2 linked regions of the Agarilytica rhodophyticola genome follow. The protein of the gene in region 2 interacts with the protein of the main gene of each other region in a pairwise test. Links are inferred from orthologs where the notes say so. Each region holds a gene or a part of one and is shown on either strand. Other genes may lie near its edges. The genes, in order: recR and recO.

Evidence for each region.
Region 1: the proteins of recO (region 2) and recR interact in binary tests that used the Escherichia coli proteins (3 or more experiments, as listed by UniProt). The link is inferred for Agarilytica rhodophyticola from one-to-one orthologs.

Annotation. Positions count from the first base shown.
Region 1 is NZ_CP020038.1:2,347,269-2,364,559, reverse strand. Bases 5,489-8,305 are described here. They hold recR (recombination mediator RecR), read right to left. Parts: upstream 7,286-8,305; coding sequence 6,692-7,285; downstream 5,489-6,691. Other genes in these bases: dnaX (DNA polymerase III subunit gamma/tau), read right to left, coding at 7,676-8,305; BVC89_RS09970 (YbaB/EbfC family nucleoid-associated protein), read right to left, coding at 7,312-7,632; rnd (ribonuclease D), read right to left, coding at 5,542-6,684; BVC89_RS09985 (YcgL domain-containing protein), read right to left, coding at 5,489-5,541. Also shown: BVC89_RS10015 (VWA domain-containing protein), read right to left, coding at 1-2,271; BVC89_RS10010 (hypothetical protein), read right to left, coding at 2,490-2,831; BVC89_RS10005 (carboxymuconolactone decarboxylase family protein), read right to left, coding at 3,027-3,617; BVC89_RS10000 (SlyX family protein), read right to left, coding at 3,835-4,044; BVC89_RS09995 (YceI family protein), read right to left, coding at 4,098-4,649; BVC89_RS09990 (YcgN family cysteine cluster protein), read right to left, coding at 4,770-5,216; more of BVC89_RS09985, read right to left, coding at 5,251-5,488; more of dnaX, read right to left, coding at 8,306-9,868; BVC89_RS09955 (3-phosphoglycerate dehydrogenase family protein), read right to left, coding at 10,343-11,515; BVC89_RS09950 (phosphoserine transaminase), read right to left, coding at 11,623-12,744; trxA (thioredoxin), read right to left, coding at 12,940-13,794; phbB (acetoacetyl-CoA reductase), read left to right, coding at 14,179-14,901; BVC89_RS09935 (phasin family protein), read right to left, coding at 14,991-15,521; BVC89_RS09930 (phasin family protein), read right to left, coding at 15,817-16,131; polyhydroxyalkanoate synthesis repressor PhaR, read right to left, coding at 16,270-16,764; BVC89_RS09920 (PHA/PHB synthase family protein), read right to left, coding at 16,930-17,291. UniProt on the Escherichia coli protein: May play a role in DNA repair. It seems to be involved in an RecBC-independent recombinational process of DNA repair. It may act with RecF and RecO.
Region 2 is NZ_CP020038.1:4,513,642-4,521,995, forward strand. Bases 5,569-8,354 are described here. They hold recO (DNA repair protein RecO), read right to left. Parts: upstream 7,418-8,354; coding sequence 6,719-7,417; downstream 5,569-6,718. Other genes in these bases: BVC89_RS18835 (hypothetical protein), read left to right, coding at 5,569-6,644; era (GTPase Era), read right to left, coding at 7,435-8,334. Also shown: BVC89_RS18810 (response regulator), read left to right, coding at 1-852; BVC89_RS18815 (type 1 glutamine amidotransferase domain-containing protein), read right to left, coding at 949-1,638; BVC89_RS18820 (LysR family transcriptional regulator), read left to right, coding at 1,770-2,666; BVC89_RS18825 (hypothetical protein), read right to left, coding at 2,911-3,165; BVC89_RS18830 (hypothetical protein), read right to left, coding at 3,555-3,902; BVC89_RS29870 (hypothetical protein), read right to left, coding at 4,306-4,461; more of BVC89_RS18835, read left to right, coding at 4,872-5,568. UniProt on the Escherichia coli protein: Involved in DNA repair and RecF pathway recombination.

The sequences.
Region 1 (17,291 bases), 2.2 Mb from region 2 along the record:
CTCCCCCGCTTCGCTTCCTTCATCCCCCTGGCTTGCATCTGCTGGAGCATCCTGTGCAGCAGACGCCTGTGTTTCTTGCTCATCAATGTTCTCCACCATGGCCATTTCATCTAAATCATCGAGTGGATCATCATTATTATCAGCAGCGAAATCTTGATCTTGCGCAGTTTCAGTTTCTCCAGCTTCACTTTGTCCAGAGTTGTCTTCTTGCGTAGAATCTGCCTCTATTTCAGCATTCTGTGTATCTGCATCAAAAACCTCAGGTTCAGGAGAAAAAACTTCGGGTTCATTCGCTTCATCGTCATTTCCCTCATCACTATCATCAATAGGGTCGAGATCTTCCATTGGTGGTTCTTCTTCCAGTTCATCTTCCTGTTCTGGTTCAGCTTGTTCGGTCTCATCCTCGCCTTCTGTAATTTTTTCTTCTGAGAACTGCTCTAAGATTTCCTCGTCCTTATTACCTCCCATAATCTTTCTAAAAACAAGAAAGCCTAAGCCAAAAAGCAGCAGGTTACCAAGCCCAAGAGCGACATATAATACCCAATCTGGAAGACCTTCAGACTCGGCGTCTTGACCTTCTTCGTTAACAGAATCTTCTTCTTTTGCCGGCTCAGCAGTGGCTTCTGGTGCGGCAGTTTTAGTGGGTTCAGGAGAGGCTTTTTCCTCCTCAAAAAAATCCTCTTTATTTTCAACGAAGCCGTCATCGATAGAATAGTTAAAGCGTACGGGGTCAAGTTCAACATTGAAACTATTACCATCTTGTGTCTGACCCCGAATTTTAATATTGGCAATGTATTCGCCCTCGATTTCCGGGCGAATGTTAGTTTGCCAAGTATCTACATCTGTCGACGATAAAGGTCTTATTTTTTTGCGACCGTCAGGGGAAACAACCGTGGCGCTGACTTGCGTTTTATCTATGTCAACATCGCCATTATATGAACGGGCAATTAATACATATTCCACTTTACCGTCATTAAAAACTTGCTCTATGTCGGCCCCAAAAGGCTGCCTTGTGGTAAATTGGTGATTAAATTCTCGAACAAAACTTTTACCGTCTACGAGGATGGATAACTGATAAATTCCTTCTTTATCAAAGTTTGGCAACGCAACAGTAAACATACCATCTTTTGGGGGATTCTGAGTATCCAGCGTAGAAGACCAAATCTCTCTTAAATCAAATTCATCTTGACCACCTAACATCGTCATGGAAATATCCATTAACGAGAGGAACTCAGCACGCGTTACTTTGTTACCATCTTCCTGTAGAAAAAAGGAGACGCTCTCCTGCTGATCTCTAAGTATATTGTTAGGCAATGGCTTAACGCGCAGATTGAGATTACTAACCACTGTAACGCGGCTGTTTGGTGCCATATCTGCCACCACATCCCATTGACCTTCAAGGGGTTGTTTTATGGTAATTAAATCGTAATTATCACCTTTATACCAACTGACATATTTTGAGCTGGTTGAACTGGTAACCACTTCTTTATCAGGGCCAATGAGTTGGGTTTGCTTGCTATCTGAGCTGCGGAAGATTAACGCGGTAAATTCTTCAACACTTGAGTCGACAACGAAACCATCGTCAGATAAGGGCACTTCTTCCATTGGCGCAGCGACATCGAATGCTTTGAGAAAAACGGTCATCAGATCATCGGCAGATTTAGCTACCGCTGCAATACCGTCGGTTCCCAGTGATAACTTGTTAAGCAAATCTGTGTCGGCATTATCAGATAAAGCGATGGTGTGAACAGTAACATCGGCGTTCTTTATTTTTGGTAATATATCATCGACGATGCGACGCCATTCTTTTTTGTTTTTGGTAGGGTCTTTATCGATATCCACCATACCATCGGTAAGTAAAATAATACTGGTGCGGTGATCTTGGCGCTGATTTTCAATATCATATAGCGCCTTCTCCAAGGCTTCTCCAATATTAGTAAAAAGCCCTAAAGAATTAATTTCCTTCGACTTCTGACTCGCGTCTTTACGCCACTTTTCATCAATTGCTTGATGCTTTACCAGCATGTTGACCCAGCGACCAAAGGTCCAGATACCGGCCTTGCCCTCTTCTGGTAGAAGCTGTACGAGAAGATCGACAGCAGGTTGTCTCAGGTTATTTGGATCATTTTGCTTCATACTCCCTGAAACATCGATAACTAGGCGGACATCCGGCGGCAATGGCTCTGCGGCTGTCTGTCCATAACTAGAAAAACAGGTGCAGTAAATAATGAAGAAAAGGCTGAGTCTAAGTGCCTTAAGGCGACAAATCATGGGATATCAGGCACGCTCCATTTTTCTCAGTAACTTGAGTATTAAACCAAGACAAACGTATATATTTTAGTTATAGCACCGAAGCTTTAGGTTTGCTAAAAAACTATATCTATTAGGCTAACAAGCCTATTAAGTCCCAAGCCATGAGGCAGATTAAGGTTAACAGGCGTGACGCAAGAAAGAGAATGATAAGACCGGAGAAAGAAGACTAATACGTGCTATTGTCGACGAGATTTAAGCCATAACACGATATACAGTAAACTCGATAACATTAAGCTTGCGAGCAAGGCAATCAGCAGTGGCTTTCCCGCCCGCCAAAAAGCCTGTGGGCCTTGAAAAGCACCTTCTAAAATACTGATCAGCCAAGCCGGAGAGAGGTAGCGTCCTGTGGGCTCGGTATACCAAGGCACTAACAAAAATACTGCCAGTAAAATACGCAATACATTACGAGTTTCACTAAACCGAATTCTGGCTGTCATAAACCACCACGCGATTAGCATAACCGCCGTCCCTGCTAGATATACAGCCCAGGCCGAAAGATATTCTTCTTGTGTAAACATAAATTTTTACATACTCACTCTGTGAGCCGCATTCTAACTGCGCTATGGCGATATCAAAAGGGCAATAGATAGATTCTTGTCAAATATTTTAAGTAAAAGCTGTGATGAGAGTGTTTTTTGTACAAAGCAGAGGATGGTAGGCCCAGGTCTATGACCTACCACAAGTTTTTTTAAGCACACAGAGTAGCAGTAAGCTTACAAGTGTTTACCTTTATTCCAACCGTCTTCAGCGAGTAAACGATTGCCCGCAGTTTCAGCCCCCTCCTCCAAGGTGGTTCCCATACTGTCGTTCCAACGGTTAAGGTAGCCGAACAAAGCTATCACACCTAACAACTCAACAATTTCGCCATCATTCCAATGCTCATGCAAACGGGCATTGATCTCGTCATCAACACCATTAGGGACAGTAGATGCCACCAAGGCAAAGTCTAAAGCTGCACGCTCGGCTTCTGAAAACGCGTCATGGGTTCGATAGTCCCATATATTTGCTAGTTTTTCTGCGTCTGCGCCATAACGTTCAGCGGCGAGAATCGTATGCGCTTGGCAATAACGACAGCCCGTAGCATGACTCGAAATATAGCCCACCATACGTTTTAGAGAGCTCGTCACGCGCCCTTTATTTTCCATAACGGATTTATTTAGCTGGATAAACGATCGCGCAATCGCAGGGCGGTGTTGCATTGTCAAAACGCTATTTGGGCAAAAGCCCAAGGTCTCATTAAAAAAACGGGCTAAATCTGCTGTTTCCGGATCATGGCTGGCGTCAAGAGGGCTCACTAATGGCATAACGACTATTCCTGGGGTTTGTTAATACTAATTGTATCGCATCTACCAGAAAGCATACTTTCACCTGGCGAGGGCATGCTCAAATTAGTGTGAACGAGCCCCTGGCAACACAAACGACATTTAGCAATTCTAAACGAAAGCGTACTAGCTGCGCCAGGCGAAAAAATAGGAGTTAATTATTTATTGTTAGTATGACTTATTAATAGTGTAACGGTGATTAATAATGTGGCGGCGGCACATCATGTTGATCACTATCACCAATAGCCATCTCCAGGGTTTTCATCTTTTTATAAATATGCTGTAGCTGCTTTTGTAGCATAATAATTGTTTTCTCCTGCTCAGCTACACGCTCATTTAAGGTATTTAAGGTATCTTCCTGAAAACTGATACGGGATTGTAAATCATGAATATATTCTTCATTAGTCATCGTGCTGTTCTACCAGATTGCTAGAGCGATTTGCTGTCACCGCGTTGAAACTCTTAACCACGTTGAAACTCCGCGTGAATTTCCAGTTCTATTTCATCGCCAATGCTCGGCACATAACGATCTAAACCATACTCTGAACGAATAATTGAGGCTTTAGCAGAAAATCCCAAAGTATATTTTCTAGTAAGCAAGTTGTTTGCTGCGCCATTAACATGAACAAATAGGGAAATAGGTTTGGTTACACCAAGGAACGTCAGCTCACCTATAAATTCAATATTTTTTTCATCGATACGTTGGGCTGAGTTTGTTTTAAAATATGCTTGAGGATAATTTTCAGTATCAAACCAAAAGCGACCTTTGAGAGCACGCTCAAACTTTTCATTATTGACATCGACACTGGTCATATCCACAAGCGCTTCGAGGGAGGAGTTCTCAATATTTTTCGAATCAAAACGCAGGCTTGCATCGAAGGCGTTAAAACGACCAATAAATTTTGAAAAGCCGAGGTGATCCACTTTAAATAACAAAGCGGCATGTTGCTTATCCAGTTGATAGTTACCGCCTTTAATTTCTACTAGCTGCTGTTTAAGCTTTGGTTTTAACAAACTTGCGCAGCCACTTAGTAAAAATACAATACAAGTGAATAAAAAAAATCGATTTACAGCGTTAAGATATGGAATCTGGTGCGTTATATTCGGTCGCATAGTTGTTCTCAATAAGCCGGCTTACAAGACCCAGTGAACAATACGCTCTTCTAGGTCGTCTTCGTTTATGTTGTCTTCACTGATAGCACGATAACGTATGGACATACTGGCTTCGTGAACGCTTTCTGGATTTCCACTGACGAGCGGGTGCCAATTATAAAGAGGCTTTCCTTGGGATAATAGTCGATAAGCACAGGTCAGCGGCAACCAGTCGTAATCGTAAAGATTTTCTGGCGTAAGTGTTACGCAGGTAGGCACCAATACCGAACGTTCACTGTAACGCTCGCAATGACAGGTGTCATTATTGGAGTAACGACAAACCACGTCGGTATAAAAAATCTCACCACTGTCTTCATCTTCTAGTTTATGTAGACAACATTGACCACAGCCATCACAGAGAGACTCCCACTCCTCTCTGGTCATTTCACTCAGTTCTTTAGTTTGCCAAAATGGCTGTACGTCGGACATAATTATTTCGAGATATAGTTATTTCAAGGTATTTCTATATGGGTTTCTGAGTCAACTTATCATTGGCGATTTGTTGCATATAACTCTCGGGTGCTGGCGGCATCTGTAAATAAAACCCCTGGCTATCGAGACTCTCTAACACTTTTGCTACATCGGCACGGGCAAGTTTTTTTTCCGGGGTCAATAGCATCGTCATCGCCAGTTCGAGTTTACCTGTTTGTTCCAACAAGGCTTGTGGTAACTCATCAATACTGCTGCCTTTAGCCAAATAGATATAGGCACCTTCCTTCTTTTTGCAGCGGTAGATATCAACTATTTTTTTCACTTAATTTCCTTGGTTTTTGGTGATTTCTAATAGAGCATTACCAATAATATCTCGCCGCCAACCGGCAAAGCTTAAAGGTATTTGCACATCCCCTCTACGAAGGCCATGGATAAGGAATTCATAGTCCTTTTTCTTAGCCAACAATTCATTGGGAACATTCAGTTGGTCAGCTATTTGTGCCACCTTGTTCTTCAGAATATCCAAAAGTGCCCTCTCCTCAGCGGTTAGCGGTGCAGGTAAGCGCGCCGGCAACTCTTGCTCAGGGATATTCTTTACCGCACTGACAATTTTAATTATTTTACTACCGTTGCTGCGAATCATTCGCTCATTCAAGCCTTCGTAGCCTTTCAGCTGGGAAACATGTGTTGGCACTTGTTGGGCAAGAGAAAATAATGCCGATTCCTTCACTATGCGATTGCGCGGCACATTTTTTTCTTGTGCTAAATCTTCACGCCAACGACTCAACTGAATTAAAGACGCCAATTGCCTAGGACTGAGTTTCCAAGCAGATTTAAAGCGCAAATGGCTACGATCCGGGTCTTGGTTGACAAAAAAGTTTTGCACCAGTGCACGACTGTCTTGCTGAACCCACTCAAGGCGTTTACTCGATGCCATTTGTTCAATCGTGTAACTGGCTAGCTTAAATAGATACTCCACATCGATCGCAGCGTAATGCAATTGCGACTGGCTAAGCGGCCGCTGCAACCAATTTGAACGAGTCTCACTTTTAGGCAGATCTATATTCAGCACCAAACGCACCAGATTAGCATAACCAACGGAGTACCCTAGACCTAACACTGCACCTGCAATTTGGGTGTCAATAATATTGTTAGGCAGGCAACCGAAAGCGTAATGAAATACTTCTAAATCTTCCGAGCACGAATGCAACACTTTAACAATATCTTCATTATCTATGATATCGATAAGAGGATAAAAGTCATCAATGGTGGTGGGGTCGATAAGGTAGTTTTTTTCCCCATCATTGACTTGAATTAGACCAGCAATAGGGTAATACGTGTTAGAACGCATAAACTCTGTATCAAACGCTAACATGCTTTTACTTTGCCAATGACCACAGATTTGCTCTAGATGTTCATTGGTTTCCACCCAAATAATAGGTTGTTTAACTAAATTCTCCGACATGAGACTCCTAAATTTCCCTGCGACTGCTTAACGCATGTGCAAGCGTACCGCCATCAATAAATTCAAGCTCGCCGCCAATAGGCACGCCGTGAGCTATGCGTGTCACTTTAACCCCGTGAGCCTTCGCCCGCTCGTTGATATAGTAGGAGGTCGCTTCACCTTCCATGGTGGGATTGGTAGCAATAATTAATTCTTGAATATCTTCTTCAACAAGGCGTCTTTCCAGAAGGTCGATACCAATTTCTTGCGGGCCGATACCATCTATCGGAGAAAGCCGCCCGAGCAAAACAAAATAGCCGCCATCAAACGTGCACGACTGTTCTAGGGCAATAACATCGGCTGGAGTTTCAACAACACACAGTATGTGATGATTACGCTTTGGGTTTGAGCAGATGCTACAGATATCCTGCTCGGTTAAAGTACGGCACTTTTGACAGCGTTTAACACTTTGTACTGCCTTGGCAAGAGCCTCAGACAATACCTCTGCGCCTACGCGATCACGCTCCAACAAATGTAATGCCATCCGTTGTGCTGATTTCGGTCCGACGCCTGGCAATTTGCGCAAAGCTAAAATGAGTTGATCGATTACAGGAGAAAACATCAAAGAAAAATATACTAGCGCTTAAATTAAAACGGCATTTTAAAGCCTGGTGGCATTTCAATACCACCGGTCAAGTTGCCCATGATTTCTTTATTTGCTTGTTCAACACGACGCACTGCGTCATTAACTGCAGCTGCAATTAAGTCCTCAAGCATGCTTTTGTCTTCTTCCATCAAACTGCTGTCTATCTCAACTTTACGCACGTCATGTCGCCCAGTCATCACTATTTTAACCAAGCCGGCTCCAGACTCACCTGTCACCTCTTTATTGGCTAGGTCTTTTTGCAGGTCTGCCATTTTTTCTTGCATCTGCTGTGCTTGTTTCATGATATCGCCGATGCCTTTGATCATGAATTGATTCCTCACAATAATTAAGTTGGGTACTATTTACTTACGTTGGGTATTTTACTGTTTCTTCTTGTATAACGGCGCCAAATTCCCGTTCCAAGGTTTGCACAACGGGATCCGCTTTTAACTGATCTAAAGCCTGTGCATAGCGCTCTTTATGGACACGTTGATCATGCTCTGAGGGTGTTTCCATGCCTTCAGGGATAGCAGCCAGATGGATATCTACTTTCACCGGCTGACCGAAGTAATCACTTAATAAGTCAGCCATACGGTGGCCGTGTGATGGGTCAAATAAGCTTGTCTTATCCTGATTCAAGATAAATTGAATCCCGTTACCTTCACGGCCTACCATGACGCAATTTGCCGCGGTACTCTGCACAATACCGCGAATTTTCATCTGATGGTAGACATCTACCCACTGATGAGGTGCAAAACTCTCCAGCGCTATCTTGGCAGTGCTAACATCATCAGCATCTTTAAGCGCTAGATTTGCCACATTTGCCAAATTAGCAGCTGGGCTAGCAGTCTCTTGGCCATCGGCATGAGACTTATTATCAATTTTAGCACCGCCGTCACGCGCTGTAACAGCGGTACTTTTCTTTCTATCCACCGCAGTTTCAGTCATCATCTGGGCGATGGAATCCATAATCGCAGCACGATCAGGTTTGGCGTTTTGTTTGCCACTCCCTTCATCAGCTTGATTGCCTTGAACAGGATGTGAATCGGCAGCAGTATCAGCAAGGGTATTCGCTGTAAGCTCTTGAACCTGCTTGTGATTTGCTAAGCCTTCATCAGTAGCAGCTTTCTCAGCACTTTTTGCTGCACTTTCTGTTGGAGCTTTCACCTCCACCATTGACGATGCATTGGCGTTGCCTACACTGCCTTTGGTTTCATTAATAGCTGTTGAAGGCTCTTGATGATGGCGCTTTATTGGCTGATGGCTCTTTACCTGCGCTATCTGCTGGCTAATCTGTGATTGATTGTCATCGGTAACCCTAGCCGGCGGTGCATCTTGCGGCACCGTTTCATTGATGGCTGCTTGGGGCTTTTTTATCTGCTCTGGTGCCGCCTCCAACGACGCACTGTGATTCTCAGCCGCAGACGAGATAACATGTTCTTGAGGAAGTTGTTTGGTCGGCACATCCACAACTCCCTGAGGTTTGAAGACCAACATTCTCAGTAAAGTCATCTCAAAGCCTGTGCGCGGATCAGATGCCAGAGGTAAGTCGCGCCGCCCCACAAGGGCCGTCTGATAGTAAAGTTGCACATCCTCAGCTGCAAGATTTTGCGCGAACTGCAAAATCTGCTGGCGATCTCCATAGCTATTATCTAGCGCGTCAGGCAGTACCTGCGCTATAGCTATGCGATGCAATAGCGCAATCAAGTCAGCCAAGGCAGCATCATAGTTAGGCGCATGATCGGCGAAGTTTGCCACAGCAGCTAACATCGCTTTACCATCACAGGCAACAATAGCTTGCATTATCTGGTCGATGAGAATGTGATCAATACTGCCCAGCATAGAAGCGACTTCAGTCTCTAAAACTTTACCACCGCCAAAGGCTACTGCTTGATCGGTAAGACTAAGAGCATCACGCATACTGCCATCGGCCGAACGAGCTAACTGCCAGAGCCCCGCTTCTTCGAAAGGAATCATTTCTTGAGTCAATACATGCTGCAGATGACCTACAATCCGCTCGGGGCTGAGGTTTTTTAAATTAAACTGCAAGCAGCGAGAAAGGATTGTGACAGGCAATTTTTGCGGGTCTGTGGTTGCCAGCAAAAATTTAACATGCTCAGGTGGCTCTTCAAGCGTTTTAAGCAAGGCATTAAAACTATGATTAGACAGCATATGTACCTCATCGATGAGGTAGATTTTATAGCGTCCACGAGTCGGAGCATATTGCACGTTGTCCAGCAGTTCTCGTGTATCTTCAACCTTGGTACGCGAGGCCGCGTCCACTTCGATTAAGTCAATAAAGCGGCCTTCTGCGATTTCACGACAGGCTGTGCATTTTCCACAGGGCTCTGAACTGACGCCAGTTTCACAGTTGAGACATTTGGCCAAGATACGAGCAATGGTTGTTTTACCTACGCCACGCGTACCGGTAAACAAATACGCGTGATGTAAGCGCTTATGGTCAAGGGCATTGATCATGGCTTGTAACACATGCTCTTGCCCCACCATTTCTCTAAATATTCGTGGGCGCCACTTGCGGGCTAAAACCTGATAACTCATCGTATCCTGATATTCACCAATCTATTAAGGCTTGAAGTATAACGTAAGCAGCCGTCGAAAAACCTTGTTTTTTCTATCGCTCACGAGAAACGGGCAATACAGCCGTCAACACGAACCACGGGCATACGCATTTATCTATATTTGCATTTGCGGTTTGTGATACTTACATCTACGGATGAAATGAAAACGAGATTAAAGAGGAGCCAAACTTGAATTTGGAGATGACCCAACCAGCCACACCCCGGCGCACACTCATACCACTACCGTTGCTCCCTTCCGGGCCTGGCGGGGTTCGCGGCGAATTGTCGCGGGGGGACCAATCGGGCCACCATAGAACATTGAGGATGAATAAATCCGCCTCAAGGGCTGCGCATTATCCCAATATAAATCGAGTTTTCAAGCTCTATATGGCAAAAGTCGTAAATTTCTTTGTAGATGATGGAAATTCAGCCAGCGCAGCCTCTTATTTTCAGATCAGCACAACACCCGCAGGGATATCACATGCTCAACATTTTTAATACACTCGATAACATCGTCGCTGGGTTTATCAGCCAAATCGAGAATATTGTACGCCACCTCATTGCGGCTCTTATTTACCATATCCACAACATTGACTTTGTTTTCAGCAAATACCGACAATACATGACCGAGAACACCCGAAACATTAGCGTTGGTAAAAGTAATTCTGCAGCCCGCATTTCCCCTAGGCATAGAGGTATGGGGGAAATTGACAGAATTGACGATATTGCCATTCTCCAGGTAGTCCATCAGTTGATTAGCCGCCATTACAGCGCAATTTTCTTCTGCCTCAGCGGTGCTAGCCCCAATGTGAGGTAAAGCGATAACCCCTTCATGCCCAATCAAACATGGCTCCGGAAAATCGCAGACATATTGTCGGATAGTTCCCTGATTAAGAGCAGCTACCATAGCATTTGCATCGACGATGGATTCACGAGCAAAGTTCAACACAGCAGCAGAAGGCTTCATCAAGTTCAAGGTTTCTTGATTGATAAGGTGATGTGTTGCAGGTATTGCAGGGACATGCAAGGAAAGATAATCCACACAGCTTAGTAATGCTTCAATCGACTCCATTCTGCGCACCTGGCTTGATAGTCGCCACGCCGCGTCGATGGATATTGCAGGATCATAGCCCACTACATCCATACCCAGGCTAAGGGCAACATTAGCCACCATCGAACCGATGGCGCCAAGGCCAACGATACCGATGGTTTTGTTGGTGAGTTCACTTCCAGCAAAGCGTTTTTTCTCTTTTTCCAATAGCTTTGACATTTCAGCCGCATCGCTCATCTCAGACAAGGTGGAAACATAACGCTGCCCTTGCATAATCCCTCGAGAACTCAATAATAGGCCTGCCAGCACAAGCTCTTTTACTGCATTAGCATTGGCACCTGGAGTATTGAACACGACCACACCACGCTGGGTGTATTCTTCTATTGGAATATTGTTAGTCCCAGCACCGGCTCGCGCAATAGCACTAACAGTGTCTGGTAACACTTCACCATGTAATTTATGACTGCGCAGTAGCACTGCATTAGGTGAAGAAATATCTTCGCCGACATTATATTTGTCGCTAAACCGACTCAAGCCTTTATCAGAGATCTTATTGTAGGTTCGAATATGAAACATAGTGTTTTATCAACTTTTTTATTTATCAGTCTACGGAGTCGTTTGCTATTCACTTTGCCGTAAAGAGCAAAAGAGTCAGTGTGAAAGTTATAATTCGCTCTTAGCTTCTAAGCTTGTTTAACTACTTGGTCGTAAGTAAGCGCGATCCAAGACATTAACTTGTTAAGATCTTCGGCCTCAACAGTAGCCCCACCCCAGATGCGAATACCCGCAGGTGCATCACGATAAGCGCCGATATCGTAAGCAACCTTCTCTTGTTCCAGCAATTTAACGATCTGTTTTACTTGATCAGGCTCGGCATCTAAAGTTAAGCAGATGCTCGTATTGGAGATCGTGTGCGGATCGTGGGCTAGAAAACTCAGCCATTCATTAGCGCTGACAAACTCTTCAACAATCGCTAAATTATTATTCGACTTATCAATGAGTGCCTGCACGCCGCCTAAACTCTCTACCCAGGAGAGCGCATCTAAATAATCGGCCACACATAACATAGATGGCGTATTTATAGTGGCCCCTTTGAAAATTCCCTCGATCAGCTTTCCACCTTTGGTCATGCGGAATATTTTCGGCATCGGCCAAGGTGGCGTATAGCTCTCTAAGCGCTCTACTGCTCTTGGGCTAAGTACCAACATCCCATGAGCACCTTCACCACCCAACACTTTTTGCCAACTAAAGGTGCCAACATCAATTTTTTGCCATGGGATATCCATGGCAAACGCGGCAGATGTAGCATCGCAAATAGACAAACCTTCACGCTCATCGGGAATCCAATCGCCATTGGGAACCTTGACCCCGGAGGTGGTGCCATTCCATGTAAACACAACATCATTATTGAAATCGACAGCATCAAGATCGGGCAAATAACCGTAGTCCGCCTCAAATAAACGCACATTATCAAGCTTTAGTTGCTTGGTAATATCGGTTACCCAGCCCTTACCGAAAGATTCCCAAGCTAAGACATCAACACCTCGTTGGCCCAGCAGCGACCACATTGCCATCTCCATGGCGCCGGTATCGGAAGCTGGCACCACGCCAACTCGATACCCTTCTGGCAGCCCCAAAAGCTCCGCCGTTTTCAGGCACGCCTGGCTGAGGGCATCTTTTCCCAAGGATGATCGATGAGATCGTCCTAGCGTATTTAGTTGAAGGTTCTCAACCGCATACCCGGGCCTTTTACTGCATGGTCCGGATGAGAAATTAGGATTATTTGGTTTAGCTGGGGATTGCATACTTATCCTCTAAAAATACGATTTTTGTGGCTCATGATGGAAGCAAGTACATAATGTTCAGGCAGGCCGAACACTATAAAGACCGCGACAGGGTCACCATCGTTAAGACTTATAGTGTTTGTCAACGCAAGTTCTTATCGTAATAAACTGGAACTTGATGTAATAAATATTTATCTGCCGGGTGAGCAATAACTACTAATGCAACAGAGTATATAATTTACGTTGAAATTCAGTGGCAACAGGATCACCTTTGCCCATTACGGCTAGAATATCTAAATATGTTTTCTTTGCTTCGCCTTCTTTAAAATTAATATCTTTACAAATAATTTCGTAAAGCATTGACAGTGCTTCACTGCGATACTCATTTTGGTAATACTGCACAGCTAACTGGAAACGTATATCCATGTTATCTGGCTGGGCAGACAGCTTTTGCTCTAGCTGCTGCAACTCTGGCGCTTTTTGCGCACTTTTTGCCAACTCAAGCTGGGCTTGTACTTGCTGAAAATGAGCATCTTGATCCGCCATTTTAATACTGGACAAAACTTCTTGGCTCTCATCATAACGTTTTAATGTGATGAGCACTTCTGCCAACGCCAAAGCAATATCAGCTTGCTGCTCGGAACTTCTATACGCTTCACGCAACAGCGTACAAGCCTCGTCAAACGCTTCTTCACTGATATGCTCACGCGCTTTTATAAGCTGTATATCCCATGGTTTAGGCAAGTATTTATCCAGTGTTTCTCGTACTTCTTGTTCGGCTTTTAAGCCAGTAAAACCGTCAACAGGCTGGCCATCTTTCAGTATTAATACAGTAGGCAAACTGCGCACACCAAATTGAGAAGCGAGCATCTGTTGTTCATCAGAGTTCACTTTAGCAAGTAAAAACTGGCCATCATATTCATTGGCCAATTTTTCCATAATAGGCATCAAGCTTTTGCACGGCCCGCACCAGTCCGCCCAAAAATCTACAACTATTGGGCGCTTAAAAGACTCGTCGATTAATAATGCCTGAGCATTATCCATGGTGATTTCGGCTATATGAGAACTCATAAAAAACTAACATCCAAAAGTGAATAAGAAATACATTATTTAATTATATATTGGGATATAAAATAGAATTACAATCATCCTGAATGTATTGGCATCTAATGGCATGCAAAATACCAGAAAAAATCCAGTGCCATTATTGTTCATACCCAGTTAAAAGCTAGATTAACATACTGTACTATCGCGCAAAATTACTGAGCTGTTGCTTTTTCCATAAATCACATTCAAGATGAATATCCGCATGCCCTTACACCTTAATTTTACTTTTAAGTGGGCATCGGATCATTGTGCAACACACAGTTTTTAGTGTGGTGTTGATTTGTGCATAGATGTTGCAGCATCAATTATTCTTAACCGTCCTATGCAAACTCTTAAGGAGACATCAATATGGGCAGAGTCGCGTTAGTCACTGGTGGCACTCGGGGTATTGGAGAAGCTATTTCAGTTCGTTTAAAAGAAGCAGGCTACACTGTTGCGGCAAATTATGCAGGCAACGATGAAGCTGCGCAGGCTTTTAAAGACAAGTATGGTATCAATGTATATAAGTTTGACGTCTCTAGTTTTGACGGTTGTACTGAGGCAGTTGCAAAAATCACCTCAGATTTAGGCCCTATTGAGGTTTTAATTAATAACGCCGGAATTACTCGTGATGGCACTATCCATAAAATGAGTAAAGAGAACTGGCGAGCAGTACTCGATACAAACTTAGGCTCTTGCTTCAACTTAAGCCGCAATGTTATCGACAGTATGCGCGAACACAACTTTGGCCGTATCGTCAACATTGGTTCTATTAATGGCCAAGCAGGTCAATATGGACAAGTGAACTACGCTGCTGCCAAATCAGGTATTCACGGCTTTACCAAGGCACTGGCACAAGAAGGAGCAAGCAAAGGTATCACTGTTAATGCTATCGCCCCTGGGTATATTGCTACTGATATGGTGCGCGCTGTTCCAGAGAAAGTTCTAGAAAAGATTGTCGCCAAAATACCTGTTGGTCGCCTAGGTGAAGCGGATGAAATTGCACGCGCGGTAGAGTTTCTTGTATCGGATGATGCTGGGTTTATTACAGGCTCAACACTGTCTATTAACGGTGGACAGCATATGTATTAATACATAGCAAAATACCATATTGAATAGTCCATAAAAAAGCCCGCCAGTGAGCGGGCTTTTTTATGGACTATTCAATATCACCGCGGTATTTATTTTTCCGCATCGGATGTTGCTTTTGCTACAGCAGAGCTATCGACTGCCTTCGCATCGGTTTTTGCAGCAGCGACTTTAGGCGCTTTTTTCGCTACCGGCTTTTTCTTAGCAGGTGCTTTAGCCTTTACCTGAGCAGGAGTGTTTTCCTTGGTAGGCGCTTTTTTGGGAGTGCTTGCTTTAGTTGAGGAGTCATTTGCACTGGGTGTTTTATAAACGTTCCATACATCCTTTAATAGACCATCGACTTTACCTTGCATATCGTTTAGCAATTGGTAATTGTCCTGGGCATTGGTATTTATTTTTGATTGGATATTTTGCCAATATGACTTCTGGGCATTGACATAAGAGTCAAGATTTAAGCTCGGTACACTCATACCTTTAGCGTATTCAATACTGTCGGCTAATACGCCGTTAGCTAAATCTGCTTGCTTAACTCTGATGGTATCAAGTGTTTCGACATTAAACTGAACAAAGTCGCTCATCGGCTTAAAGAAAGATTCCGCTTGTTCCAACATTTTTTCGTACATGGCCTTCGCCCTCTCAAATATTTTCCAAGTATTATCTTGGGCCTATTAACAAGCCCGAACACTGCGGTAGTAGCAATTTAATCAAAACCTGCTGCACAGCAAAAAGCACTTTCTTAGTCTATGCCACTCGACATGCCAGGTCAATTTGGATTTGTGCGCCGCAACAGAAATTAACAGGTGACAAACAATGGTACATTATTCATATTCGCTTACAAAAAAGCCCCGCTGAGTAACGGGGCTTTTCAGGTTAACCAGCTAAAGCTACAGCATAAAAACAATGCATTGCTTTTACAGCTTATATAGTGGCAGCGTTCTTAATAACAGCACCAGCTTTTTCTTGGTTAGCACTAAACGCTTCATAAGCTTCGGTAGACGCCGCCACCATTTTATCTTGCAGGTTTTGTACATATGACTTTTGTGTTTGATAAACGCCAGAGAAGTCTTTCTGTGCACTTAACTCTTTAATAAAGGCCATATTGTCCGTTACCATATCATTGAAAAAAGTCTTCTGCTTTTCAGCAGCTTCTTCAAAGGCTTTAGAAGTTAAAGCCATCAATTCGTTGGTAGGGCCAAACGCTTTCTGAGACTGCTCAAAGATCTTATCGAACATAGTATTCACTCCTAAATTAACTTGACTTGCTGCATCGCAAAACTAGTAACAATTCTAAGAGTGAGCGGCTTCGTCGTCAAGTGATTTTGCCGCATTGCAAAAGAAAACAATATTATTTCGCTATCAAAAAAAAGGTTTTTATTCTTCTTTATCAAGATCGTCTTCAGTATGGCGCTTTTCTTGCTTTTTAGGCTTATTTGCGGGCTTGTTTGCAGGCTTAGGTGCGAAGCTTCCCCACATGGACATATTCTGCTCCATCATCTGGTTAAAGACATTGAGAGGAGACGCATCCATCATATCTTTCACCACACCTTGCACGGCTTCCTGACGATCTAAGAAGGTAGCGATGCTCTGTTCGATATACTGTCTTAAGAATACCTGCATATCACTACCATAGAAGCGGATGAGCTGTTTTAACACTGACTGGGTTAAAAGCGATTGCTGATCATTGTTTTCCTGCTCGCTGATAATTTGCAACAGAATACTTTTAGTAAGGTCTTCTTCGGTTTTCGAATCGATGACACAAAACTCTTCGTGACTCATAACCAGCTCACGAATAACTTCGAGGTTAATATACTGGCTTTTTGAAGTATCGTAGAGGCGGCGGTTTGGATATTTTTTAATCGTAATCACAAATTAAGTTCCCATCTTATTAATCATTGCGAGCCTGCTATTACAGAGGTCTGGCCGGCAATATAGTGAATCGTTTGCGGAGTATAACCATTAAACACCTGTTTAAGGAAATCTAGTCCTTGATACTCCTGATTTGACTCAAGGAGTATTACCGTAATCATGTGGCTATAGCGTATCTAAACGTCGCTTAACATACTGGCCGGGAGCATCTTCCAGCGCCGAATATTTGCGATTGCCAATAGAGCGAGCCTTGCGTTTATCTCCTGAGCGAGCAGACAGCCAAGCATGCCAGTCGCCCCACCATGAACCTTTCACCCGAGTGGCTTTCTCTAACCATTCTTCTGGTGTTTCGGGCAGGCTATCATTGATCCAGTGAGGGTATTTACCCTTGTCTATCGGGTTAATAACCCCTGCCACATGACCGGATTCAGTCATCACGAAACGTGTATCTTCAGGCAGTTTTTTCGCCCCTTGGAAAGCCGACTGCCAGAGCACAATATGGTCTGCTTGCGCGGCCAAGCAATAAC
Region 2 (8,354 bases):
AATACAGATAACAACGAAGCTGATGTGGGAGAAAGATTTCATAACAAAATATTAGTAGTTGACGACAATCCCTCTAATCGCCGCTTGGTATGCGAACTACTGGCGGACATAGGCGTAGAAACCGAAAGTGCCAGCTCTGGAGAGCAGGCTATAGAACTATGCCAACAGGAATCATTTTCACTGATATTGATGGATATCCAAATGCCAGGGCTCGATGGCTTTGAAACTACCAAATGTCTTCGAGATATGGAAACCAACGGTGCTCGCACCCCTATTGTGGCGCTCACAGCCCACGCTGTAGAGGAAGAAAAGTCCACACTATTGAAATCAGGAATGGATGATTTTTTAAGTAAGCCCATTGGAGAGACTGAGCTTAAAGAGCTTATGTCTAGGTGGACAAAATATTCACCAGAACAGAAGCCTCAAACACATGAAGCGCCAACAACGATTGAACACCAGCCAGAACAGGAGCTTAAGAGCATACCTGCGAGCAATGGCGCACAACCGGTCAATATATCAAAGTGCCTAGAGCTGGCCAAAAACAAGCATGATCTTGCCAAGGACATGTTAGAAATGCTCCTTGATTCATTAACAAATGAAGTGACGGAAATAGAAAAATATTGGCAAAATAAAGATTATGACTCCTTGCATCAAGTGGTACATAGAATCCATGGTGGAGCCTGTTACAGCGGTGTCCCAAAACTATTGGAGTCGAGTGCACTACTGGATAAAACGTTGAAAGATAAACACTACGATGTGTGCGAGCCACAGCTAAATTGCCTTATGACTCACTGCCGAGACCTAATCAAGTGGCACGACTCCCATGATTTAGATGTGTTATTCTCTGAGTAACATTTGTAGCGCGGTAGTTGTTTTGGGCAGACCCCATCTACCGCACTCACTCTTTTACTTATTTAATTTTGCTTGCTTAACTTTACTTACCTCACTTTACTTACTTAAGTGTGCAATGAGCTTTTGAGCAGCCAATGCCGAACTGGCCGGGTTCTGTCCGGTTATGATCAGGCCATCCTGAATGGCAAAGGCATTCCAGTCCTCAACTTTCTGATAATCTCCACCTTTGTTAACCAGTTCATCTTCCACCAGAAATGGCACTATATCAGTTAGCGCAACAGCGGCTTCTTCAGTATTACTAAAACCGGTGACTGCACGACCTTTGACAACTGGATTACCAGCACTATCATTAACATTGAGAAATACTGCACTGGCATGACAAACCGCACCAACAGGTTTATCGGTTAGTAAAAATTGGCTAATCAAGTTAATAGAGTCTTTATTTACAGCAAGGTCCCACAGCGGCCCATGACCACCTGGATAAAATACCGCATCATAATCAGCAGCATTTATCTGTGCTAAGGGCATTGTTGATGCTAATTTATCTTTTGCAGCACTGTCGTCATCAAAGCGACGTGTTGCATCAGTTTGGAAATCAGGTAATTCGCTCTTAGGATCAATAGGTGGTTGACCGCCTGCTGGAGAAGCCAAAACAATCTCAGCACCAGCGTCTAAAAAAGTATAATAAGGCGCAGCAAATTCCTCTACCCAAAAGCCTGTTTTCTCTCCTGTACTGCCAAGCTCATTATGGGAGGTCAACACCATAAGTATTTTTTTCGCTACCATATCGATATTCTCCAGTGATTAGATGTATCAATATTATAGGGAGTCAAAATAAACAGACAATCATGACTTTTTCTACTATTGTGTATCAATTATTAATACAATAGGCAAAATTCACCATGTAAGATCCATAAATGAAAGCGACGTTAGAACAGGCGAGGAGTATGCTGGTGTTTGCTCAAGTTATCGAGCAAGGTAACTTTAATGCAGCCGCCAAACAATTAGGGTTAACACGAGCTGTCGTCAGTTATCATGTTAAAAAGTTAGAATCGCGCTTGGGTATAAAGCTACTTAATAGATCCACAAGAGTGCTGACACTAACTGAGGCAGGAAAAATATACTATGAAAGTTGCCACATCATCACAGAACAAATGATGATGGTGCAACAAAAGATCGACAGCCTAAGAAGCGAGCCCGAAGGCAAACTAACGATTACGTGTCCGGTAAACGCAGGCCTGCAACTGATTGTGCCTTCACTCAATACCTTTAGAAATCTATACCCCAAAATACAACTAGATCTACAATTAACAGATGATGTAGTTAATATTATGCAAGAGGGTATTGATTTGGCGATTCGTGGAGCGCCGCTAATGGATTCCGGTTTGCAGGCCAAACATTTAGCAAGTCTGACAACAAGTTTATATGGTGCGCCCTCTTACTTTAGAAAACACGACAGACCAAAACAGCCCACGGATCTTAACAATCACCAATGGGTGATATACAAATTAGGCTCCAACCAGCTAGAACTAACTAAAGGTGAACGTTCCTACAGCATCAAAGTAGAAGGGGCAGTATCTACCAACAATGCCGCAGCAAGAACTGCCTTTGTCGAGGGTGGCCACGGATTAGCTCGCATCCCCGACTACGACGCCACCCCCAAAGTAAAAAGCGGAACCTTAGAAAAAATACTCGATGATTATGCGTTACCATCAATTGAAGTTTACGCTGTGTTCCCACCGGGAACCGCCTCGTCTAAAAAACTGCGACTACTGCTAGATTTTTTGCAAGACTATTTAAGACGTATTTATTAAGATTAGAGCGTATTAACATTTATCTAACTAGTCTTAATACAATCGCTTAGGGTTAACATCTAAGGTTCTATTAAGTACCTAAGGCTGAGTCTAAAGGGTTACCTATATCATGAGGAGAATTCACTAGTGTTGTGTTAATTCGCTTCTTACTCTTTTAATCTGGCAATAATGATTACAAGGAAAGCGCCTTAAAGATTCACGCATCATTCTTTGAATACGTATTTTATTAACGATAATATAAACGCTAATAAACTAGAGAATGCACCCAATAAAAGATCGGAGCACAAATCAACCATCCGATAAGCAACTTTTTAAAGAAGTCGCTTTTATTGTTATCACCCAATGTAGACAAACTCACTTTTTCGTTTTCTTGTGCTGGTCTAATTTTATAATAAAGCTCGAGTATAAAATGTCCGATTATTATTGGTATAGCTACTACACCAATAACAGCAGGCACTAAGGCCCATGCTTCCCAAGGCTCGCGTACATCATAGTGCATTATTTTATCCTCAAGGATTATTTAAGATGACATCATTGAATTCTGTGCTTTATGCGCCGTATTTATTTTTCATCGAAGATAGATAGCATACTATTGATGAGTATATATACCTTTTTCGCCCCCTACTTTAACACAAACAGTTCACACTACTAACCAATCTACTTCTCATTGCCTGTTCGCTTTTACCGCCTTTATTGAAGACAGTCACGGATTTTCCCGCATACCCAATTACGACACTACCCCCAAAGTAAATGGCGAATCCCTAGAGAAAATACTCGATGAGTATGCGTTACCATCAATTGAAGTTTACATTGTGTTACCACCGGGAACCCTCTGGCCTAAAAAACTGCGACTACTGCTAGTTTTTGGTAAGACTAATTCAAGGACGTTTAGGATCGAAGTCTACGATTCTTTTGAGCATCTGGCGCCTCATCCAGAGGATTACCTGAGTCAGGTAAGGGCTTGCTCATTCTCGCTTCAAGTTCTAGCCTAGCTAACTCATATTGAGAATACCTAGAATTCCCATTTTGGAGACGTTGCGAATAAGTTGGAAGGGGCTGTGTTATAGGAGGGAACGGCGTCAAAACCTGATGAACTGGCGATGCCATATTGTGGCTAGCACTAGGAAACATCAGCCGGCTGGGTAGCCCAGAATTTAAAAGCCCATCGATTGTTTTAGTAGCTACTTTGCCTAACTTATGCAAAAAGGCAACTATCGGAAAGCCTATACTCGGCATGTTTTTATCTCTTATGTAAGTTTATTTAGCTTGAAGATAAAGCTATTATTCTCTTACCCAAACAATAGGCATATTGAACATTAAACTGCGCATACTTATATAAGATTAATAGTGGCTAAATCATCTATAGAGTTCGGCCTTTCCTTCAAGTTTTATCGGCCTAACCAATCGCAATAAATAGATTTGTTGATAATAGGAAGGCTCTATCAATGGGTATCTTAGAGCAGGCAAGTGGCACCGTTTACCGAAATAGATAGCGCCAATAGGGAAAAAACTATAGTTTTTATATTTAGTTAGCAGATTCCAACATTTTTTCTATCAAGCTAATCCTTGACAAATAAAATAACGGGCTAAAAAAATCTACCCTCAAATAAATTTTTCAATAAAATCATTTTTTACACTTTCATCTAAGGAAGCTAAGTTCCTTTTCATTATCTGTTGGCCCAACTTTATAATATAGCTCAACAACCAAACGCCCAGTAATTATAAGGATGGTAACCAGACGAATAAGTGGAACTAGAACCCGCGCAGACCAAGGCCCACGTATTGCATTTTGCATATCAAACTTCTTCTAATTTTAGAGGTTAAAATGTAAGTAATAAATGCTTTGTTTGCTATCAATAATAATTAGCCATGTATAAATCTCTGACCATGTTGAAAAAGATCCGCAGACCGACTAGATCATTGTGAATAGTTTCACTGAAATAACGACAATCTCGGCCTAATCATATTGTCTTCGGCGTTGAATTTCCTAATTGAACAAATTGCTTGTCACAGCTACTAAATTCCTGCGATCGACAGAATACTTAAAGCCGGCAATGTCTAGTAGTTATATAGCATATTAAATCTTCGTAAATAACATATATGAACAAATACAACCTAACACTACCATCTTCTTCTCAAGACAGAATAAAAATAGGATACGCGGACAACTCTTCACCATCATCGTCTACTACGGCTTCTCCAATAATGACAGAAAGTGGAAAGTGCGAGCAATCGTTAACAAGTGCTTCGAGGCCTAAAAGCTTGCCTACATCACTCCAAAAATTGGAGAAAGTGCATTCCACTCATGATAATTACGGCGCATTTTCATGTGATATGGAAGTACTTAAATGCCTAAAAAAAATTATTAGCCGTGAAGAAATAAATTACTACGATATGTGTAGACAGCTCCTAACTGAGCTTGAAAATATGGAAATGCAATATCAAAAAATCACACAATATCAAAAAAAGCTGGAAGAACTAAAAAGCTTACCTAACTGTAACAAAGTCTTTTGTGCTATGCTAGAAAAAAGAATAGCATCTGAGTTCCCATACTCAGCGGCAAACAATTTAAGCGATATCTATAGAAAACATGTAGGAAATAATAACAGGCAAAGTCTACAGTTTAACGGAAAGGATTATATCTTACGCTGTATTAATCATTTTTTGAATTGTTTTTCCCAAGAACACACAGATAGTAACTCTTCAAATAACTTAAACACAGAGAACCAAGTTCGTTATTCTCAAGATGCCAAGCTAGAAAGTGAGCTTTTTTTAACCAAACAAGTTATGGCAGAAATAAGAATCCGCAATATAGAGAAAGAAATCGATAGCATTGTTGAAAAGTACTCAAGTGCTCTGTCCAATATTGTTTCTAAGAAAGTTAAGAAAAAAGATCTGCCGGAAGGAAAAGTTAGGGTTATGTATGATATGGAAACAAATACAATGGACACTCATTACAGTGTAAGTGATAAGTTGGGCTATGAGCCAAGCCCAAAAGCAATGAGTAGAGTTACCCATCAGATTCGCAAAGCCGGCTTATCTAAAGAGGTGTCCGACATAGATAAAGAGATGGGAAAATTAATAGATAAACGTCTGGAATTTATTAAAAAATATATGAATAGTGAATTCTCAGAAGAAGATTTATCTTCGATGGCTGAACAATGGCCTAGATCCAAACACTACCCAAGGCTTGCGCAAGAAGTGAAAGAAAAAACAGGTGAAGTAGATCAACAAGAACAAATAAAACTACAAAAAAAAGAGAAATTAGCTGAAGAACAGGCTAAAAAACTTGAGAACGAAATTAAATTAGAAAAACCTAAAATTAATCGCACAAAGCCTAAAGAACAAAAAGGGAAAGCCAAGAGCAATGAGAAAAAACCATTAAAAAAACCCACAGATGGCTTAGACACTTCTGTTGTGCACAACTCTTCACCTAGCACTAGAGACAAAGAAATATCCCAAGTAAAAAATCTGATAAAAGATAATAGATCTATGCTTACACAAAAGTATGAGTGCGATATGAAAACACCACCAATTTTATTGGGTGGCGATAACAATATAAAATTTTACCCAGCTTTTGAAAAAAAGAATTTAACTCGACACGTAGAAAATAGACATGAAGATTTAATTGAAGAACTAGAAGAAGGTCTAACAAGTGGAGGGTTTTCAAAAGGAAAAAATAGTGATAAACATTTAGTATTTTCCACAGTTAACAGTATTCTAAACCACTCTATCAGCATTGATGCGTCATTTAACGAATACCATCACGGTGAACGTAAACCGACATTTAGTATCGATGGAACACTGAAATTAAAAGAGGATAGCGATGAAAAAACACATGTTCGCGTTATCTGCTGTATCCCAAGAAAAGATAATCTAGATGGGAATAATGGAGACTCAATCAACTTAGCCGTCATCACAATGTTTAAAATTAGCGAGGAGAAACTTTTACAAAAAAAGTTAGCCAATAATACATAAAGCTATTACACTTTGAGTAACTAGAAGCTATTTCATAACTGCTACATTCTCAAGTTATGAAGTAGCCTATGGGCTCAACGAAACAACTCGCGAGATTTTAAGGGTTTGTCTCCGAGCAAACTTTTTAAAGCAATACGACAAAGATTTTTAGCGTAATTAAGGTTAGTACGATCGTGTAAATCACCTTCGCGAATAGCAATAATCACCTCAGAGGGAAAAGACTTTGCTGTTATGTTTTCAGTTTTTATGAAGCCAATACTTTCCTGAAAGTGATAATAATAGTTATTAGCCTTGTCTATTGTTTGCTCATCGGCATCCTGGTAAAAGTTAATACCGAAACCAAGTGTTTCAAGTAAGGTTAATTCAAACAATCGAAGCTCCCTTTCCAAGGTCATTGAAATTTTCGGGGCGCGATTCTCTCCAAGTTTGCTCAGCGTTTTTTTGTAAAGATGGAAAATAGCCTCGACAGCGTCTTCCTGGGGCAAACAACGCATTAATATTTCGTTCAAGTAGAAGCCACAGTATAATGCGGTTCCATTTAATACAATAAGTTTATCTTGGGGTTCAATATGAGTAATTGTTTTAAGGGAAGCTTTACCACGCCAATTCACTAACAGCGGAGTAAAGGCTTGCAGGTTCGCTACATTTTTTTTACTTTTACGAAAGACAGCAGAAACACGACCGTATTCTTGTGTTAATAATTCAACGATAATCCGCGTATCGGTATATTTACGAGAGTGCAGCAAATAGGCTGCTTGCTCTTCGACGGACATCAAAGTGCACCTTCGCTCTACTCATCAAGGCCGAGACTGCGCAGAGCTCTTTCATCATCAGACCATCCTGACTTCACTTTCACCCAGAGATTTAACATTACCTTCGATTCCACTAATGTTTCAATATCTTGTCTTGCCTGTTGGCCGATATTTTTAACCTTTTCACCTTTATCGCCAATTAAGATACGCTTTTGCCCTTCTCTTTCGGTTAAGATCAATGCACTAATGGTAATAAGATCCGGATCTTCATTGAATTCCTCGATTTCCACAGCAATTTGATGAGGCAACTCGGCGCCCAATTGCCGAGTAATTTTTTCTCTTATAATCTCTGCCGCCATGAAACGAAGGCTTCGATCAGTAATTTGATCTTCAGGGTAGAAAAACTCAGAGTGAGGCAACGCGTCAGACACAAGAGATTCCAGACGGTCGATATTCTGATTTCTTAGTGCAGAAATCGGTACTATTTCACCCTTTGGCAATTTTTCTTGAAGGCTAGCAAGATGTGGGAGGATATCGTTCTTATCTGGAAGTTGATCCAATTTATTAACGGCAATAATCACAGGGCAAGACTCATTAACTACTTGAGACAAAACCACATCATCTTCTTGTGTCCAATGATCCTTATCGACCACAAAAATAATTACATCAACCCCCTGTAGAGCAGAGGAAGCCGAGCGATTCATAAAACGATTAATTGCTTTTTTATGGCCTTGGTGTATTCCTGGAGTATCCACAAACACCATTTGTACCGCATCTTGAGTTTTGATACCAATCACGTTATTGCGCGTGGTTTGAGGCTTACGAGAGGTAATACTGATCTTCTGCTCAACAATATGATTAAGTAAGGTCGATTTGCCTACATTAGGGCGGCCTACAATAGCAATATAGCCGCATCGGGTGTTGGTATCGTTTGACATCACAGCTCACACTTAATTGC